Regions from separate parts of the Halalkalibacter sp. HAAS-P013 genome, predicted to be linked through region 1. Evidence: predicted binding sites of a transcription regulator. Region 1 holds the regulator's gene; the other holds the start of a gene.
The links. The regulator CtsR, encoded in region 1, represses protease genes until heat stress. The targets are predictions, from matches to a motif close to ATGGTCAATAAAGGTCAAACA.
Positions count from the first base shown of each region.

Region 2: a site for CtsR is predicted at 2,394-2,414, ahead of clpP (ATP-dependent Clp endopeptidase proteolytic subunit ClpP). Genes of this name have one in related genera too.

Region 1 covers NZ_JBWQTU010000018.1:58,051-62,484, forward strand. Annotated here, with positions in the region: gene clpC (ATP-dependent protease ATP-binding subunit ClpC) at 1-761, opposite strand, end outside; gene mcsB (protein-arginine kinase McsB) at 780-1,856, opposite strand; gene mcsA (protein-arginine kinase activator protein McsA) at 1,861-2,382, opposite strand; gene AC1FXP_RS20330 (CtsR family transcriptional regulator) at 2,398-2,868, opposite strand; gene AC1FXP_RS20335 (VLRF1 family aeRF1-type release factor) at 3,152-3,937, opposite strand.
Region 2 covers NZ_JBWQTU010000012.1:21,111-25,544, reverse strand. Annotated here, with positions in the region: gene AC1FXP_RS15935 (gluconeogenesis factor YvcK family protein) at 1-333, shown strand, start outside; gene whiA (DNA-binding protein WhiA) at 393-1,352, shown strand; gene AC1FXP_RS15925 (HPr family phosphocarrier protein) at 1,374-1,628, shown strand; gene clpP (ATP-dependent Clp endopeptidase proteolytic subunit ClpP) at 1,738-2,325, opposite strand; gene rpoN (RNA polymerase factor sigma-54) at 2,744-4,051, shown strand; gene AC1FXP_RS15910 (glutaredoxin family protein) at 4,385-4,434, shown strand, end outside.

The sequences.
Region 1 (4,434 bases):
TTTGTGCCAGCTACAACCGTTCCCATATCAAGTGTCATCACGCGCTTATTACGAAGTGTTTCTGGTACTTCATTAGCAATAATTGCTTGTGCTAACCCTTCAGCAATGGCTGTCTTACCTACACCTGGCTCCCCAATTAAGACAGGGTTATTCTTTGTACGACGACTTAATACCTGAATAACTCTTTCAATCTCTTTGCTACGCCCAATAACAGGGTCTAGCGACTCTTCTCTTGCTACCGCTGTTAAATCACGTGCTAAACTGTCAAGTGTCGGAGTGTTTGCATTTGTTGCCCCTGTACTCTGGCCAGAAGAGTTTCCAACTTCATTGCTTCCAAGTAATTGCAACACTTGTTGACGAGCTTTATTTAAACTCACCCCTAAGTTATTTAAAACACGAGCCGCAACACCTTCTCCTTCTCGAATAAGGCCAAGTAAAATATGCTCGGTCCCAACATAAGAGTGACCTAATTTACGTGCTTCATCCATCGAAAGCTCAATGACTTTCTTCGCTCTAGGAGTATAATGAATCGTCTTAGATCCTTCTTGCCCTTTTCCAATTAATGACTCTACTTCTTTTTGAATTTTTTCAGAGCCTAGTCCGAGAGCTTGAAGAGCCTTAGCTGCAATTCCTTCCCCTTCACGAATAAGACCAAGTAAAATATGCTCGGTACCAATATTGTTGTGTCCCAACCTAACTGCTTCTTCTTGTGCTAATGCTAATACCTTCTGCGCGCGCTCTGTAAAACGTCCAAACATCATTGACGTCCACCTCCATGATTATTCGTTCGTTTCTTCCTCTAATTTTAACCTTTCCCTAATCAGCGTAGCTCTTCTTTCATCCCGCTGTTCAGGGGATAACACTTCGCCAGCATATTGCTGAAGAAACCCTGGCTGAGTCAAAATCATTAATTCATTTAAGATGTTCCCTGATAGACCCTTAATCAAACCTAAATCAATACCCAGCCTAACGTTTGACAAACGTTGCGTCGCTTCTTTTGATTCTATCATTCGACTATGAGATAAAATACCAAATGAACGATGTACTCGGTCCTCAAGCTGTAATCTCGATTGATCCAAAAGACTTTCTCTAGCTGATCGTTCCTGATGAATTAGCTGCAAGACTACTCCACGTAGATCTTCAACAATATCTTCTTCTGATTTTCCAAGAGTGAGCTGGTTAGAGATTTGAAATAAGTTACCTAAAGCTTCGCTACCTTCCCCATAAATTCCTCTAACAACTAATCCTAATTGATTAATTGCAGGTAAAATTCGATTTAATTGCTGAGTCATAGCAAGTGCCGGCAAGTGCATCATGACAGACGCTCGTATACCTGTCCCAACATTTGTTGGGCAACTTGTTAAATAGCCTCTTTTCTCATCAAAGGCATACGTTAAACGTTGCTCAATCCAATCATCAATTTGATTGGCTTTCTCTAACCCATTCCCTAACTGAAAACCTGGAAGCAAACATTGAATCCGAATATGATCCTCCTCATTGACCATGACGCTTACAGCTTCATCTTTATCAAGTAGGACAGCTCCATGCTTTGACTGATCTGCTAAATTAGGACTGATTAAATGTTTTTCAACAAGTACTCGCTTTTCATTGGCTTTCATATCGTCAATTCGCAAAATCTCAAGCGAACCAATTTCACTGTACTCTTCCTGAGTTAATGCCTCTCCGATATGTTTTGCAGTCGCATAAGATTCTTCCATTGACGCAAGTATAGGAAATTTGTATTCTTCAAGGTTTCTAGCTAATCTTATTCGGCTACTAAGGACAATATCCGAATCTGGACCATCTTTTTTCATCCAAGGACTTAAAGCTTCTGAAATAAATTGTTGGAGTGACATCAAATCAGCCCTCCTTGTGCTCATTCTTTTGTTTTTCTAACAACCGAATTTCATCTCTCAACTCAGCAGCCTTTTCAAACTCTTCTTGGTCAATTAAGCCTTTCAACTCGGTTTTTAATGATTCAATCTGACGTTGTAATTGAATCCCTCCACCAATTCTTTCTGGAAGCTTCCCAGCATGGGTATGATTGCCGCTGTGCACCCGTTTTAAGATCGGATCCAATTTAGATTCAAAGCTCTTATAACAATTTGCGCAGCCAAACCTTCCAACTTTAGTAAATTGTTCATACGTCATCCCGCACTTCTCACATGATGGCTTTATTTCCTGCGCCTCTGCTTTTACAGGTTGTTCAAAGTGTAACAAACCGGATAATAGCTGATGAATAGAGAAACTATTTCCACCTGGGAAGTATTCTCCTTTTTCCTTTGCGCATTGTTCACAAATGTGAAACTCAGTCTTTTCACCATTTATTATTTTGGCAAAGTGCAAACTCGCTTTCCTTTTATTACATTCCTGACAAAGCATGAAATTTCCTCCCCCCTATGACAATTCTTTATATTTTAATGTTTCAAGCATCGCAATTAAAATGTTTGCTCGTACTTCATCCCGATGATTAATATTTGCATTATATAACGTTCGATCCATTACACTGATCATTAAATTTGCTTCTCTTTTCGTAATAGCCTTTTCATCATATAGCCGGATAATGATGTTCTCTGCTGTATGTTGATCAATATTTCTTCCAACGATTTTAATCATCTGGTCAAATAGATCAAGATGATCATGGGGACTAACTTTCATTATACGAATATACCCTCCGCCACCTCTTTTACTTTCCACTTGATATCCTTTTTCTAACGTAAACCTCGTCTGAATAACATAATTAATTTGTGAAGGGACACATTGAAACTTCTTAGCAATTTCACTTCGCTTAATTTCCAACGGATCATCCCCACTGTTTCTAATAGTAGCTTTTAAGTAGTCTTCAATGATGTCAGATATATTTCTCAAGCTTTGCCCTCCCTTCAACTTTTGACTTTGACTATCTTTGACTTTATAAATATTATATGCGCTCAATTCAAAAAGTGCAATATGTATGACTTAGTAATAGTATAACCAGGTAGACTTAGTTGATAACCTTTTATTATTAGATAAAACCGCAATAATCCACTCATTATTTTGGTGATTTTTGGAAATAAATATCTCTAATTAAATTAATAAAGACACTGAAGAAGGTCAGATTTCCCTTCCTCAGTGTCTTCTTCTAAGTGTAAAAATTTAACTATTAGTTAATCTATGATGCAAGAACTTGTCCAACGATCTCTTTCGAAGAAAATTTCTTATAATTTTTATCTATTTTCCTTACAGCTGGAAAAAGTAATTGCTTCTCAAATTCCGTTGTCAATCCTGGCTCTCCGACTAAATAAATCGTAGACCACTGGTTTCTTTCTGCTTCTTTCTGAATCCTATTTGCTAGTTCTTTAAATGCGCGCTGTTGATTTGCTTCAAACCGTTGTTCATATTTATCTCGATGGTTTGCATGCTTTGCCATCCGTTCACTTGCCGCTAGTCCTTCGTATAGCTTCCAATCCTCCTTCTCTATTTCTAAATCATATAGTCTTTCGATGTTTACCTCCCCTAAGCTTGTCTCTATCATAAAAACATCCTCTTTTTGAATAAAGAGTATCCCTTCTGTCGGATATTCTTTGCTAAGTCGCTCAAGTTGTCCAATCTTTGGTTTCTTCTCCCAATAAAAGCGATTCTCTACAGGGACTTGAAGTTTTCTCAGAAAGAAATCTCCTTTTGGTGATGCAATTATAACAATGCTCTTAGGTAATTCTGTTTGTATTGCATAAATCGCTTCAGTTGCTTTTTTCTTAACTTGTTTATATGCCTTTATATTTGCTTTGTCATCTGCTTCAATATATTCTTCTATTTTTTTCAGTCCATTTTTCAATCGGATTTTCCATTCACCTCTTTGTTGATCATTGCTTGTTTGATCTGTGCTTAAGTAAATGGTTAAGTAGCCTTCATTACATGATTGATTTTTAAATTGTCGGAGTTCTTTTACAAGTGGCATGTTATCGTCCTCCTTTAATGTAAGTAGTAGAGAAAGTCTCTACCTTTAGAGGTCTATAACCTAGTTGAGGGTTGGTTAAACATTCTTGGGAGGATATTTTGTGAGCAAGTAGTGAGGATTTTGCTGTCCAAACTAGTCTATTTGCTGGCGAAACTCTTTTTTTTCTGTCGGAATGTTAATTTGTCGTTAACTTTTGGATGGTTATTTTCTGTGCTGATTCCCTACGCCCACTCCTTTTCTTCTACAAGGAAGGCACGATACTTTTCATAGAAGTACTCTGTGAAGTTTACGAAAAAAAGAAGCTCGTCTCACAGGGGGGACATGATGTTTTTCAAGATGTCTTTTCATGTTGTAGCCATCGGCTTATTCAATGAAGATGCTGTTCCTTCGGGCGCACTACTATTATGCAGCGTATGTCGTCTCTCCTATTTCCATGCGCAGCGTGTCCTGCCTGGCAACGTCCTGGCTCGCTATTTCTCTTCTACGGGGGCGATTAG
Region 2 (4,434 bases), on a different contig from region 1:
GAACAGTCTGAAGCAAGGAAAGTATATATTTGCAATGTGATGACACAAAGTGGAGAAACGGAAGGCTATACAGCAGGAGACCATATTCAAGCCATTTTTGATCACTGTGGCAGTACATTGGTCGATGAAATTGTTGTTCATGGAGCGCCGGTATCTGCTGAAGTTCGAGCGCGTTATGCAAGTGAAGGGGCTGTGCCTGTTGTTGTTGATGTAAATCGGATAAACTCAATGGGAGTATCCGTTGTACTTGATCACTTTGTAATCGAACGAGAAAATATGTTGCGTCATGATGCTTTAAAAGTGTCAAAGGCTATTTTACACATGAAAGAATGACTACTGTTCGTGTAGGGAAAGGGTATTAGAGAGCTACACGGCTGAAAGGAGTGAGGACTTTGTCCTTTGCAGCCAAAACGAAAAAAGAATTAACCCAATTTGAACAAGAAGACTGCTGTGCTACAGCAGAGCTTGCTGCACTTATCCGGATGAACGGATCCCTTTCGTTTAGTCAAATGAAGCTTGGTTTAGATGTAACGACAGAGAATGCGGCGATTGCAAGGAGAATTTATACACTTATTAAGCGAGTCTATCCTTCCATGTTTGTGGAGTTGCTTGTTCGAAAAAAAATGAGACTGAAAAAGAACAATGTCTACCTCGTTCGTATGCAGCACGAGGCAAAAGAATTGTTAGAGCTGCTTGGTATCTTAGGAGAAGGTTTTGTTTTTCTTCGAACAATCTCAAAACAATTAACAAAATCTAATTGTTGTAAGCGTGCCTACTTACGAGGAGCTTTCTTGGCGGGGGGGTCTATTAACCACCCCGAGACCTCGTCTTATCATTTAGAGATTTTCTCAATCTATGAGGAACATAATGATTCTTTATGTGAATTAATGAACGAATATGAATTAAATGCAAAAACATTGGAACGTAAAAAGGGTTTCATCACGTATATGAAAGAGAGCGAGAAAATCACTGAGTTTCTTAATATCATTGGCGCACATCAGGCATTGCTGTACTTTGAAGATGTTCGAATTATGAAGGACATGCGCAACTCGGTTAATCGTCTTGTTAATTGTGAAACAGCTAATTTAAACAAGACCGTTGGGGCAGCATTAAGACAAGTAGAAAATATTCGCCTTGTTGATCGAATAATTGGTTTAAATCAGCTTCCAACGAAATTGCGTGAAATTGCCGAGTTACGTGTATTGCATCAGGACGTTACTCTAAAGGAACTTGGTGAGATGGTTGATGGGGGGACCGTTAGTAAATCTGGTGTGAACCATCGCTTACGAAAAATTGATCAGATTGCAGATAAATTACGAAATGGTCAAGAGATTCAAACAGAAAAATTATAAACGATTGAGGAGGAGAAAAAAATGTTAAAAAAAGAAGTAACAGTTCAAAGAAAAACTGGATTACAAGCAAGACCTGCAGCATTATTTGTTCAAGAGGCGAGCCGTTTCTCGGCAGAGGTGTTTATTGAAAAAGGTGATAAAAAGGTAAATGCAAAAAGCATCATGGGTCTTATGAGCTTAGCCATGGGTCAGGGAACAACATTTACGCTCATTACGGATGGAAATGACGAAGCTGAAGCACTAGAAACATTAAGTAATTTTATCGAATCTGAATAAAAGAGAAGACACCGATCTGCCACAAGCAAGCGGTGTCTTTTTTTGGGTGTTAAAAAAGGGGTGTCTCAAAAGGTCTGTTTTTGACCTTTGAGACACCCCCATAATCATATTAAACTTTCGTCGCAGGAATAACCTTGTCAATTAAGCCATACTCTTGTGCTTTTGCAGCAATCATGAAGTTATCACGATCCGTATCACGCTCAATCACTTCTAAAGGTTGCCCAGTGCGTTCTGCTAAAATTTTGTTTAAGCTTTCACGCATTTCAATGATACGTTTCGCATGAATTTGAATATCAGAAGCTTGACCTTGTGTACCGCCAAGTGGTTGGTGAATCATTACTTCACTGTTTGGAAGGGCAAAGCGCTTGCCTTTTTCACCAGCTGCTAGTAAGAAAGCACCCATGGAAGCAGCCATACCAATACAAATTGTAGATACTTTTGGCTTTATGTAATTCATCGTATCATAAATTGCCATACCAGCTGTAATGGATCCACCAGGACTATTAATGTAGATGGAGATATCTTTTTCAGGGTCTTCTGCTTGTAAGAATAAAAGCTGTGCCACAATTGAGTTAGCTACGTTGTCATCGATCGCACTTCCTAACATAATAATACGATCTTTTAATAAACGAGAATAGATGTCATATGCACGCTCGCCTCGGTTTGTTTGCTCAATAACTGTAGGGATTAAATTCATCGAAAAATTCCTCCTCTTAGGTATTAGTGAACCTTGTTGTTCTACTATGTTATGTACATCATACCCAAATGGTCAAAAAAGGTCAAATGAAAACACTTCTTCAACGAGTTGGGCTAAAGCTGGTGTTCAGGTATTGTTGCAGTAACAATACCTTTTAACCTCTTACTACATACTATTCAATATCAAACTTATTAAACCCTCTTTTCATAATATCCGTTTTTAAATAATCTAAACGAGATTACCTGTCATTAACATAGTTTTGATTTTATAATTCCTATATAATTAAAGATAGGAATGAATTAAACTATAATAGGCATAAGAATTAGAAAGCGCTTACGAGTCTAACGGACTCTTGATTAGATGTGTAGAGTAGCAAAATTTTGATTGTTCTTAGCTAAGTGAAAGGAGGGGTAGTAACGTGCAATTTGGATTGTTTCAACAACAGACTCAGAGTTTGGTCATGACGCAGGAACTACGTCAAGCCATTCATCTCTTACAGTATTCAGCAACTGAACTGTCAACCTTTATTCAGGACCAAGCACTTGAAAACCCGTTAATGGAAGTGAAGGAATCACAAAAGCTAGAGGAGACATCATTTTCATCCTTTAGAAACGTTTCTGAAGACCAAACCTCTCCGATTGATTATGCGCAAATTGATCGAACAAGTTTGAGTGACTTTTTACTCAATCAATTACAGGACCTTCAAGTTTCAAAAAAAGATAGAAAAAATTTAACGTATTTCATTTATAGTTTGAGAGAGGATGGGTACTTATCTAGACCGTTTGAAGAGATTTGTGACGAACTGCAAATCTCCCGAGAAGAGGGAGAAAATCTACTTGAAACACTGCAGCATTTTGATCCGGCTGGAGTAGGTGCTAGGAATTTGCAGGAGTGCTTGTTGTTACAATTGCAGCGCATGGATGACCCACATTATATTGCTGAACAGATCGTTATGTATCATATGGAGGCATTCGCCACACGCAAGTGGAAGGAGATATCTCAGCAATTAAACATTACATTAGCAGAAGTGCAGGAAGTAAATGATTTAATAAAAAAGCTAGATCCACGGCCAGGAACGCAATATATGTCTGAGCCAGTTCAATTTGTCCGACCTGAAATTAGAATTGTACCGTATGAAGGAGATTTGCTTGTTCATATAGAAGATGATTTAATTCCAAGTGTTGGACTCAATCATCATTATGAGGAGTTACTTCGCAACGCAGAAGATGATGAAGCAAGTCAATACGCCAAACAAAAAATTCAGCAAGTTCAATGGCTAATGAGAAGTATTCAGCAGAGAAAACAAACAATTGTGAAAGTAGGAGAAGCTATTGCAAGACACCAAAAGGATTATTTCTTAAAGAAAAATGGTGTGTTAAAGCCTCTTACATTAAAAGAGATTGCTGATGAGATAGAGGTTCATGAATCAACCGTAAGCCGTGCTACAACAAATAAGTATGCGGATACACCAAGAGGCATCATTGAACTGAAATCTCTGTTTTCATCAGCTGTTCAAAATGGCTTAGGAGAATCAACATCAAGTCGTTCGATTAAAGAATGGATGAAAGAGCTCATTGCAGCAGAAAATAAACAAAAGCCTCTTTCAGATGCAAAAATTGTCAGTTGGTTACAATCAGAAAAAGGAACGACTGTATCAAGAAGAGCAATTGCAAAATACCGAGATGAGTTAGGAATTCCATCCTCGTCAAAAAGGAAAAGATACTGATACTGACCCAAAAGGGCGGTTTTCCCTTTTGGGTCAGTATCGAAGCAAGGAGCGGAGCCGCTGCAATGTTTTAAAGCCTTAAGGAGTGGTCTTCTCCTTAAGGCGCGCAGCGAGAGAAGCCCTTGCACATCAATGAATAAGCCAGAGATAATCACAAAAAGAGCGATTTTCCCTTTTTGATCAGTATCGAAGCAAGGAGCGAAGCCGCTGCGTCGGTGTGAGGGGGGTGTCTCACACCTGCAGCGAGAGAAGCCCTTGCACGCCTTCATTGAAAAATTTTTCATACATACCTGAATAAAAGTGAGTGATAAACAAATGATAGAAGTAACTGTTATGTCAAAAATTGATTGCCCGCTTTGTGACAAGGCGATCGACCTGATCCA